Regions from separate parts of the Pseudothermotoga thermarum DSM 5069 genome, predicted to be linked through region 2. Evidence: riboswitches for the same ligand, from Rfam matches in the RefSeq annotation. Region 2 holds a riboswitch; the other holds the start of a gene.

Region 1 (6,043 bases), 930 kb from region 2:
CAAAATACCTTCTTCACTGAGTTCATCCAAGAGTGAACGAACTTTGTGAAAGTAATCGTCATCCAACTCTTTCTGAATCATTGTCAACAGATTTCGAAATCCATCAGATTGAAAAGTTTGTATTGTGCTGTCGGCGATTTTTCTCAATCTCATCAGCATGTCGATGTATATTTTCAAAAGTCCAACTGCATTCGAATAAACTGCAGACAGATAAACCGATCCAAGCCAGTACCACGACTCTCTTCGCCGTTGCTCCGTTTCTACGGTTATCCTGTATAGTTCCCTGACCGAATCAGAGTTTTTCAAAGCATCTTTGAGGTTTTCCTGTCTGTAGAGTATTTCTTCCTTACAGGACAACGGATTGAAAAAAGCTGTGGAACAGACTTTGTAGATTATTTCATCTCCTTGAGCCATGGTTGAAAGGATTTGTTCCAACCCAAGATCTGAGATGAGAATTTCTTTACCATAACAAGGCTTAGATTCTGCATCGAAATCTTTGTCAGGAAACATGAGGTGAACTTTCATGTCTCTTCAACCTCCTGGAGAGCTTCTCATAAGTCAGTCCGTATTTTTCCGCTATGTGGATGGCATAGGCAAGACCATCCGGTGGTTTTCTGAGAATTTTGTAGGTTCTTTGAGAAGGATCATCATCTCTGACGGTTGCAACCATGCTGACGACTTCAGAAGAACGTGTTGCAAGTTCGTCGAGAAAGGTAACAACAACGGCGATTGATCCTATATATAGAATATGATCCATCATCAATTCACCCAAGGCTAATGCATCCGAAAGTGTTGTCGAAGTGAATATTTCATTGATCACCACGATGCTTTTGCTTGTAGCTTTTTCAAGAATTTCACGCAATCTCAAAAGTTCATCTTGCAACCTTCCGGTGAGATTTGAAACATCCTCTTCCCTTGGAAAATGTGTGAATAGGTTGTCAAAAAGATACAACTTCGCATCCGTTCCGGGCACACAAACGCCGATTGACATAAGCCAGTGTATTTGCCCAAAGGCTCTGGCAAAGGTTGTTTTGCCTCCCTGGTTTGGTCCAGTGATCACTATTATTCTTTCAGGATAATTCAAGACAAAATCGTTAGGAACAGTGCTATCAACCTTTGAAAATGCGAGTGCAAGATCAAAAACGTCATAACCGTACAGATGTTCTGTTGATTCAGAAACCTTTGGATAACAAAACGGCAAGCCAGCGTCTTTTAAAGGCTGAATGAGATCAAGCCAGGAAAGGTAGAACTGAATTTCCCTTGCAAATCTTGTGATAGCAGGATCTGGAAAGTTTAGATACTTTTCACAGAAATCGTATAGGCTTGAAAAGACTTCTTTGTAGAGCTTTGACAGCATCTCTAACACCGCAGCTTCAACGTGTGCAGCAGCCGGATTCTCAGTCAGCTTTTGCCGGTAATCCTTCACATCCCCTTGTCTGAACCTCTCAAAAAGCGCTAGAATCTGATTCGATAAGTCTGATTCGCCTTCATACTTTCTAACCCGAATCGTTCCGTTTTTTATGAACATACAGTATTCTACCTTTGAAAAATCCTTTCGAAGCTTCTGGACATATTCTAAGAGTCCATTGAAAAGCTCAGAGTTGGTGTAGCAAAACAAATATTCCGCAAAAGCTTTAAGTCCCTGTGATTTCAAGCTTCTTTTTGTCAGGTAATCGGTTAGGTTCAACACTTCCTTGCAGTAAGTTTCAGCGCAATCAAGCATATATCCACGGGGTCAAATAATTGTTTTCGTAGCTTTCTTCTGAACTAAGAGCTTTTCTGATCTCTGCCATCCGCTTATCCAATCTGTACATTTCTTCGGAAAAGCTTCCCAAAACCTTACGCAGCTGATTGTCTTCAAGTTCCCGCATGATCTCCTGTCTGTAAACAATCAAACTTGGATCTTGCAAATTCGTGTAGAAAAACCGTTGCAAATCAAACTCCCTTTTTCTTCTTATGATCGGTTCGAAGATCTTGTCCAAGTTCAAATCTTTAAAACACTCTGGTTCTGTCTTATTTACAAGCATCTCCTGTTCTTTATTTTGAAAAAGTATGCTGTAAAACATCGTTTCACCACCTTGGTGAAAATGCTTTATAAAAGAAAAAACTCCTACAAGTGTGCGCTGAGCGCAACCTGTAGGAGTCATCAGCCTCATGGCTATTAAAGGCGGACTCCATCGCCCAAATTAATTTTACCATAAACGGTTAGGCCTGATCTTTCTTCAGATCAACCAACGCTCTGCAATTGCCAATTCAGCAAGGCGAGTACATCCTATGTTGCTTTCTTCTTAACAAAGCGTAAAGACCTACGGCAACGTTCAAATCTTGGCATTTGCCTTGAGTTGGCTTTATTCGATCAACTCGAACTCGGCAATTCATCCTGTCAATCCTCAGATGTTAAATTTTTCCACTCTGTATACTGTATTGACGGACTGCAGTCAATGGAAGATAGACCAAAGGATCCTTTGGTCGGTTTTGCCGTGCCGTTTTGCAGGAATACTATATCCTTAAATAAATAAAAAGACTGCGGTCTCAAACTTGAAATAATGCATGCAAGCCGTTGATCTTTTCTCTCACTCTTCACGGTGATATTCACGTTTCACATACTCTACAACGATATCTCCCATTTCCTCGGTTGAAACCAATTTCTTGGCGGATGGGTTGTTCAGATAAAGATCCTTTGTCATGAATCCATCTGCTATGACTTTTTCGACGGCATCTTCTATAGCATTCGCTTCTTTTTCAAGTCTTAAAGAATATCTCAAAAGCAATGCCACAGAAAGAATAGTACCAAGCGGATTTGCAATGTTCATCCCCGCTATATCCGGCGCAGAACCGTGTATTGGTTCGTACAAACCTTTTAAGCCTTCACCAAGGCTTGCGGAAGGTAACATCCCAATTGAGCCTGTTATAACCGCTGCTTCGTCGCTCAGAATGTCTCCAAAGGTGTTTTCGGTGAGTATCACGTCAAACTGAGCAGGATTTTTCACAAGCTGCATCGCACAGTTATCCACGTACATGTGTTCCAAAGTTATATCTGGATAACGGCTTGCAACTTTTTGAACAACTTCTCGCCAAAGCCTAGAAGTTTCCAAAACATTTGCTTTGTCAACGGATGTGACCTTTTTCTTTCTGTTTCTTGCAAGTTCAAAGGCAACCTTTGCTATTCTTTCTATTTCTTCGTACGTGTAATACATCGTGTCGACGGCGTAGACTTTGCCGTTTTCTTCAAACCTTCCTTTTGGTTTTCCAAAGTAAAGTCCCCCTGTCAATTCGCGAACGATGACCAAATCAACTCCTTTTAGTAAATTTTCTTTCAATGGTGAACTGAAAGCCAAGTTCGGATAAAACTTCACCGGTCGAATGTTTGCAAACAGCTTCAAACCTTCTCGAAGTTTCAAAAGAGCTTTTTCAGGTCTCATATGAGAGGGTAAATCATCCCACTTTGGTCCTCCAACTGCCCCAAGCAAAATTGCATCTGCCTTTTGGCACAATTCCCAAGTTTCGTCCGGTAGCGGTACCCCCTTTTCATCCAAAGCTGCTCCTCCGATCAAACCAAATTGTATTTCAAAACCGTGATGGAAAAGCTTTCCAATTGTCTCTAACACCTTCACACCTTGTTTCACAACTTCCGGTCCTATTCCATCCCCAGGCAAAACCGCTATTTTGAAACCACTCATTTTATCTCACCTCTAGCCTTTGCCATGGCGAAGTTCAAAAGTCCTCCCCTTTTTATGATTTCCTGGATCAAAAGAGGGAAAGGTTTAATCTTAAAGACCTCACCGGTTGTTGCATTTTCCACTAGTCCATTTGATAGATCAACTTTCACCCAATCTCCTTCGTTTATTTTTTCAACTGCTTCAGGAAGTTCAACTATCGCAAGCCCTATGTTTATGGCATTTCTGTAGAATATCCTTGCAAAGGATTTTGCTATTATGCACTTTACGCCGGAAGCTTTGATGGCTATTGGAGCATGTTCCCTTGATGAACCGCACCCGAAATTTTCACCAACCACGAGTATTGTTTTTTCTTTAACTTTGACTTTGAAATCTGGATCAAGATCCTCCATACAATGGCGGGCAAGCTCAGTTGGATCAGTTGTGTTTAAATACCTGGCGGGAATTATCACGTCGGTGTCTATGTTGTCGCCATACTTCAAAGTTTTTCCTTCGTAGATCGTCATTCTTTCACCTCCACTTCCCACGGCGCAGCGATTCTTCCAAGGATTGCTGAGGCTGCTGCAACAGCAGGGTTTGCAAGGTATACTTCGCTTTTGGGATGCCCCATTCTTCCGACGAAGTTTCTGTTGGTTGTGCTTAAAGCTTTTTCTCCTTCGGCAAGCACTCCAAGGTGTCCTCCAAGACATGGTCCACAGCTGGGTGGTGTGATTGTGGCACCGGCTTCCAGAAAGATTTCTATCAAACCCTCTTTCAAAGCTTGAAGGTAGATCTCGGGTGTGGCTGGGGTTATTATGAGCCTCAAGTTGGGATTGACCTTGTGACCCTTTAAAATTTTTGCCGCGATTCTCAAATCCTCAAGTCTTCCGTTGGTGCAAGAGCCTATGTAAACTTGATCTAGCGTTATGTTTTTGCTTGCAGCTTCCGAAACTGGATAAACGTTGCTGGGTAAATGTGGAAATGCAACCATCGGTTCGAGTTTCGAGACGTCCCACTCGTAAACTTCTTTGTAATTTGCATCTTTGTCGCTAAAAATCAGTTCGTATTTCCTTTTAACCCTTTTCTTGAGGTACTCCAGTGTTATTTCATCAGGTTCGATTATCCCGTTTTTTGCACCAGCTTCCACAGCCATGTTGCACATTGTGAATCTATCTGCCATACCAAGGTTTTTGATGGCTTCACCAGCAAATTCCATTGCCATGTATCGTGCACCATCTACACCGATTTTTCCTATTGTGTAAAGGATTAAATCTTTTCCCCCTACCCACTTTGGTAACTTTCCATAGTAGATGAACTTTACAGTTTCTGGTACTTTCAACCACACTTCACCAAAAGCCATGGCATACGCGGCATCCGTGCTTCCAATCCCAGTTGAAAAGGCTCCTAAGGCACCATAAGTGCAGGTGTGCGAATCTGCCCCAACAACACAATCACCAGGAGCTATCAAACCTTCGTCTGGCAAAAGAACATGCGCTATCCCAGCTCTGCCAACCTCGTAGTAATACCTTATGTTTTGCTCTTTTGCAAAAAGTCTTGTAATCTTTGCCTGTTCTGCCGATTTGATATCTTTGTTTGGCGTCGAGTGATCTGGAACCAAAGCTATTTTCTCTGGATCAAAAACTTTTTCAACACCAATTTTTTTGAACTCTTTTATGGCAAGCGGAGCAGTTATATCGTTTGCAAGAACAAGGTCAACTTTTACGAAGATCAAATCGCCTGGGAATATTTCTTTTTTGTCAGAATGCTTTAGCAAAATCTTTTCGGTTATTGTGTAACCCATTTTGATTTTCAACCTCCCTGCTGGTGGCTGAGCAAATTGTTCAAACCTCTTATGTAAGCCAAAGCACTGGCTTCAACCACATCGGTACTTATCGCTCTTCCTATCACAACATTTCCTTGATTATCTGCGATTTTGACGATGGATTCTCCAAGTGCATCAGTTCCAGACCCAACCGAATGCAATGAAAAATCCAAAAGTGTGTGTGGTACCTTAACTGCTCTTGCTATCGCCTTGTAAACGGCATCAACTGGCCCATTTCCCGTTGATGTGCTCATCACTTCTTCACCTTTTATTTGAACAATCACGGTGGCCACAGGAATCAAGCCTGCTCCGCTGAAAACTTGCATGTGCTTTAACTTCAAATATTCTTCCCTTTGAGTGAAAGCGTTGGTCAAAATGGCTTCAAGGTCTTTGTCGGTAATTTCCTTTTTCTTGTCAGCAAGTTCCTTGAATTTGGCGAACGCCTTCTCAAGTTCTTCCTTTGAAAGTTCGTATCCAAGCTCTCTAAGCCTTTTTTCAAAAGCGTGTCTACCTGAGTGCTTTCCTAAAACTATTCTGCTTCCAGTCAATCCTATCCATTCTGGGG
Region 2 (6,043 bases):
CCACGTCTTGAGGTATCTTTTCTTCTTGAACTTTTTCTTGCTTTGGCACAAGCAGTTGCTGTCGAACTTTTAAGATGTACAGCACGATCAAAACGGTCATGAAAGCAAGGATTATCAAGGTTAAGAAATCTAAGAACAAAGCGAGATTGTAGTGCGTTTTTTCGGAAACTTTTTCAACGCTTTCATGTCTTTCAACAACCTTTCTTTCGACAATTTGTTCACCCTCAAGACTGATCGAATACGCTTGACCAAGCGGTGGCAAATCAAACTTTGGCTTTACAGATCGTAAAACCATCGAAGTTACCGCAACAAAGGCTGTAAATAGCAGAGCACCAAGTAGTAGCATTTTAAAAGTCCCTTTGATCCCAAAATTTGTTATCGAAAAAGTGAAGAGAAAGATCGCCGAAAGAAGCAAGATCAAAGGTATCCATATTTTCTCAATGATTTTGTTCAACCAAGTTTGCTTCGTCTCAACTGGTTGTTGTGAAATTGATTCACCACCAAAAGATGTTTCTTTTTCAACCTGCAACCTTTGTTCTTTTGCCTGCTTGCTTGAAGTTAAACTGCTCAAAAAAGTTCTAAATGGATAAAGGTTCACGTCCGAGGCGAGGATTATCACTAGTGTTGAGGCGATCAAGATCCAAAGTAAGGTCTTAACGTTTAATCGCTTCACTTTGATTAAATACCAACTTAAAACAAGTAATGTGAAGATCAAAGCATCAACAATGGGAGAATGCGAACTTGCAAAGGTCAGATACAATCCCAAACCTATCATGGCCAAAACGGAAACAAACCTTTCTGCGTTGTAGACAAGCAAAATTAAAATCGCTGAAAAACACATCAACAAAGCCGTTGTGAAATCGTATTTCAATATACCAACCGTAAAGATAACGCTAGCCATTACGAACGGTATAGCAAAAACCGTTGAGCAACCGCTGTTTTCCCAATTTACCACAGTCACAAAAGAGGCCGTCAGCGCCACCACCAGCGAAGCCCAGATCGGAAACAGATTGGTCGCAAAGTAAAACGTAAACAAACCAACCAAAAAACCTTTTGACACCTGCTCAAAAACCTTCGATCTCATCGAAAACCTCCTGAACAGTTTGATTTGGTCTAACAATCCTAACTATTATTTGCTCCTTTTGAAGAATCTTGGCTTTTTCAAAAAGTCTTTGCATATCAAGTGGATACATCTCGTATGTTCTAGCAGGTTTGTACCTTGGATCTCTAAAACCGTATGGGATCAGAAAAACCATAACCCTTGCACACTTTGCCTTTGCCTTGATCAAAAGTGGCAGTACAGAATCTGTAAGATACATGGAAATGATCGTCAAAGTTGTTGAAGGATTCAACCTTTCCAAATCCTTTTCCAGTTCATCTGCAAGTTGTGGTCCATTTTCATCTCCTTTTGCCATTGCCAAAAGTTCCACTGCGCTTACCCAGTCGGACGTTGGTTTGTAATCGCGCTTTAAAACCTCTTTTCCAACGACTATCAAATCCACTAGGTTTCCTGTTTTTGTGAGTAGATACAAAATCGAAGAAGCAACCAAAACAGCATCCTCTTCGTAGTGGACTCTTATTTGAGCCCAAACGTTTTTTGCAAAAATTTCTTTGGACAAATTCAAATCGACGTATATCAAATTCCTGCTGATGGCAGTATAGTCCAGTTCCTTTGCGTACAATTTTCCAAATTTTGCGGAAACTTTCCAGTGAATTCTGTTGATCGGTTCTTTTGAATATTCCCTAACTCCTCTGATTTGCGTTGGATCTTCCAAAAGCTTGAAATCACATACTCTTCCAGGAATAAGCTCTCTCAAACGCGAAGGGAAGCTTTCAAGGTGCATTATTTTTGGGAGAACAAGCACTTCCTGCTGTGCTTCGTAAAAAGCCCAAATTTTGAAAAATAAAAGCGGATGTTCATAAACTACGAACAAATCAGCCAGTTGTTTTTTACCACGCGTTGCAAAAGAGATTTTTGAAACCACCTCGATTGGCTCGTCTTTCTTTAAGTGAATCTCCCTTTCAAGAACGGTGTGAGTCAAAAAATCCGCCACCTTCACTTGTGAGTTAACAGTTATTTGAACGTTTGCAAACGGAGAAACAAAAATGTGCTTTATCAAAAGATCTTCGTTGGTGAAAAGCCTGGCCTTCGATGGATAACGTTCTATGATGAGCAAACTGAGAATTCTTTTGGCGTTGAAATATTCAAGCCAAAGAAACCCACAAAAAACAAGACCGAGCAGCGAAAATACGTTAAGGGTAAATACGTTCCAAACAGCACACAAAACAGTTATTCCGACAAGCGGTTCCAAAGAACTGCTGATTCGCTTTAGCTCAAGCTTCACCTTTCACAGGAGCCTCCTCCGTTTGAAGAATCTCATTTAAAACATCTTGCTTGGTTTTTCTCATCAACCTTGCTTCGGGTTTTAGTATTATCCTGTGTGCAAGAACATCAATCGCTATACTCTTCACATCATCGGGTAAAACGTAATTTCTTCCGTTCATCGCTGCTATAGCCCTTGAAAGCTGCATCAAAGCTATCGCGCCGCGAGGACTAGCTCCAAGGGCTAAATCTTCGTGGTTTCGGGTACGTTTGACAATCCTTATTATGTAATCCAAGATCGATTCGTCCACGTAGACATTTTTAACCTCTTCTTTCGCTTGCTGAAGTTCTTGAACATCGCAAACAGGACCAATCGTTTCTATAGGATGGACTTTTTTCAACCTTTTTAACATCTCTATTTCTTGGTCCTTTTCTGGATAGCCTACGGACAAACAGATGGCAAACCTGTCAAGTTGGGCTTCCGGTAATGGAAAAGTACCTTCAAACTCGATTGGGTTTTGCGTTGCTATCACGAAAAAGTGCGGTGAAAGATGATAGGTTACACCATCGACCGTAACCTGTTTTTCAGCCATCGCTTGAAGCAAAGCCGACTGTGTCCTTGGAGTTGCGCGGTTTATCTCGTCCACCAAAATAATATCTGTGAAAATCGGCCCTTTTTTGAAAACAAATTCGTTTTGCTTTGTATCCAAGATGTTTAAACCTGTCACATCGCTTGGCAAAAGATCAGGTGTACATTGAATTCTGTTGAACGACAAGTTAATTGAGGCAGCCAAAGACCTTGCAAGCATGGTTTTACCTACACCAGGCACATCGTTCAACAGTACATGCCCATCGCTCAACATCGCCGCAAGAATTTTTTTAATCACGTCTTCTTTTCCAACGATGACTTTCGACACGTTTTCTATTATCTTTCGCGCGAATTTTTCCAAAGTTGCCATGTTTTCATCCTCCCAAACGACGTATTCAAGTTTGCTATCAATTTTGCAACATATCTATAGGCTTTTGCTTCCAACCCAATGGATTCTTTGTTTTTGTAATCGTGTTTTCTAATGACTTCCGTTAGTTGTTCTTTCAGGTTTTGAAGTTTCCCAAGCTGTATAGTTTTTAATTTGTCTGCGTTGTGAGTAGGCAAAGTTTTTTGAACCGCAAGGAAATGATCCAAACAAAAAACAGTTTTACTTTCTTCGTATTGGCAAAAGAAACATTTTTTTGGCAATGGTTGATCCGTTCTAAGTTGATCAATTCTTGTCGAGAGCAAATCTTCGTAGATTATCGATATACCAAGTATACCGTGTTCTGGGTGCTTGGACAAAAAAATCAACAAACAAGTCCGCATGCCTTTGACAAATTCCTTCTCTAAGTTGTGCTCTAACAACAGGATCGTTGACCAGTTCATACAAAATGGAATTGAACAAACCTTCAATTGCGTTGTTCACCATTCCACACACAGGGCACTCTGGTTCTTTGTTTTCCAACCACTCTAAAGCCTTTGATTCGGCTATACTTCTTGCTTGCATTTTTCCTCTTTTAAGAAAAAAACTCCTACCGAAAAATTGGGTAGGAGTCATCAGCCTTACGGCATTTTACGGCGGACTCCATCGCCGATAAAACTTGGTCTGAACATATATTAGCACATTTTTTGTTACAGATCAGTATAAAACCTTTTCATCGATATAAACAAGAAAGTACTGCAAACTTTATGTGATTTTGAAGTAAAATAACCTTACGTGACGCAGCTTGTGACATGGGGTGATGACCTTGGCAATACTTTACCTTTTACCCGCCATTTTCTTCGGTTGGTCACTTGGAGCAAGTGCTCCAGCGGCAAGCTTTGGTCCATCCATTGGAAGCGGTATGATAAGCTACCGCAAAGCGGTAGTTGTTGGTTCTATATTCATCGTCATTGGAGCAGTTGTTGGTGGTGCACCTGGCTTGAAGAACATAGGTACGCTTGCAAATTTTTCCACACTGGACGCTGCTTGTGCGTTGTTTGCTGGCGCAGTTGTCGTCACCACAATGACTTGGCTTAAGCTTCCTGCATCAGTTTCGCAAGCTATTCTTGGTGGGATAATTGGTATTAGTGTTAAAAATCAAGGTTTTTTGAGTTTCAACTGGTTTTCTTTGATAAAATTCTTTGCCGCTTGGATATTAACACCCCTTGCTGCTATGTTGGTCGCTTATTTAATCTACGTTTTTCTTTCTGAAATCTTTAGAAAAATCAAAAAAGTCCAGTATCAAGATTTAACTATAAGAATTTTGACTTGGGTTGCAGGTATATACGGTGTTTATTCGCTTGGGGCGAACAACGTTGCAAACGTGACAGGTGTTTTCGTTGGGAATTTGCTCACCATTCCACAAGCTGCTTTGCTAGGAGGTTTGAGTATAGCTTTTGGATTTTTAACTTTCAGCAAAAGGGTTATGATGACTGTGGGAAAGGGTATAATAGAGTTGGACCACTTTTCATCAATGATTGCCATTCTAGGTCAAGCTTTTACCGTTTGGATTTTTAGCTTGGTTGGTATACCAATCTCTGCCACTCAGGCCATAGTTGGAAGTGTGATCGGCGCAGGGTATGCAAAAGGCGAAAGATTAAGCAACCCAAAACTTGTGTACAAAATCGTTGCCGGTTGGACTCAAGTACCCGCCGCAGCAGGATTGATTGCATACACTTTGAAAAGCGTTATTGAAGCAATTTTTCAGCTGACTCAAACACTGTGATAATTCGAATTCTAAAATCCTTTGAAAAAAATTGTAAAACAAGCTTTGCCAGTTTACAAGCTGATTTAAAACCGTCTATTCTATAATTGGAGGTGTCAACTTAAGCTGGGGAATAAGATAAAATAAACGGGAACCAACCTTCTCACCGAAAGGAGGTTCCCGTAAAGATGAAAGTTACAACAACATATATCACCGAGTACCTATACCAAATTATACCAAACCTTTTTCAAAGACAAAGAGTTCCACATGAGGCGAAAGTATGAACTTGCATTAAGGAAGGCAGCAGCCATAATTGGAGTCAGTCATGAAGCCTTGAGGAAATGGTGGACAAGGATGAAAGAAGAGATATTTGCTGAGAAGATAGAAGGCAATGCAGTAGTAGCTATAGACGAGATGAAGGTGAACATAAATGAGGTTAAGAGGAAGAAAGTGATCTATGCGTTGGTCAGCAAAACGCGAGAGAAGGACAAAGCGAGCTTGGTGATGAGACTTAGGGTGAATTTTGTGTCTGGACAAAATACCTCAGTTGAAACATCTGGTTCAGCTCATACATACATCCCTTTACCCTCATTATCCCGTTCCTCCATTTTGTCTCCCTCAGGTTCTTCCTGTGCAAATATACGCTTAACTCCAATAGCTCAACACTCCCAAAATATCCCCCACTTTTTATCCTTACTCGCTCTATCTTGCTGTTTATGCTCTCCACAGGGCCATGGTACTGGGAAGCGAGAAAAAAGAATATGGGATATTGGGAACACGAGCATGAGAGGTTTGGGGAAAGAAGTCTTGTTGAGAGCGTGATAGGGATAACGAGGTACAGGCTGAGGCGTTTTAACATAAGCAGGTTATGGTACAAGAGGAGGGATGAGGACATAGTGAAGTGGCTATTTCCATTTCTTCTATTAGTACAGTTTTCCTTCTTAAGTTGACAGGTCCTAATTTCAGTGAATCCAAATGTAAGGAGGTGGGTACTGTGAGGAA

What was found. Region 2 has a riboswitch for fluoride ahead of THETH_RS08025 (hypothetical protein). Riboswitches for the same ligand answer to the same signal wherever they lie in the genome.
Region 1: it holds a riboswitch for fluoride, as region 2 does, so the genes downstream of both, THETH_RS10270 (hypothetical protein) here and THETH_RS08025 (hypothetical protein) in region 2, are expected to answer to the same signal.

The regions. Positions count from the first base shown of each region.
Region 1 is NC_015707.1:493,306-499,348, forward strand. Features, by position in the region: gene THETH_RS02500 (MutS-related protein) at 1-525, opposite strand, end outside; gene THETH_RS02505 (MutS-related protein) at 500-1,723, opposite strand; gene THETH_RS10270 (hypothetical protein) at 1,716-2,066, opposite strand; fluoride riboswitch at 2,131-2,191, opposite strand; gene leuB (3-isopropylmalate dehydrogenase) at 2,574-3,680, opposite strand; gene leuD (3-isopropylmalate dehydratase small subunit) at 3,677-4,177, opposite strand; gene leuC (3-isopropylmalate dehydratase large subunit) at 4,180-5,457, opposite strand; gene THETH_RS02525 (2-isopropylmalate synthase) at 5,466-6,043, opposite strand, start outside.
Region 2 is NC_015707.1:1,600,104-1,606,146, forward strand. Features, by position in the region: gene THETH_RS08010 (DUF4129 domain-containing protein) at 1-1,084, opposite strand, end outside; gene THETH_RS08015 (DUF58 domain-containing protein) at 1,065-2,345, opposite strand; gene THETH_RS08020 (AAA family ATPase) at 2,335-3,282, opposite strand; gene THETH_RS08025 (hypothetical protein) at 3,249-3,767, opposite strand; fluoride riboswitch at 3,896-3,956, opposite strand; gene THETH_RS08035 (inorganic phosphate transporter) at 4,097-5,062, shown strand; gene THETH_RS10950 (hypothetical protein) at 5,309-5,863, shown strand; gene THETH_RS08045 (alkaline phosphatase) at 6,036-6,043, shown strand, end outside.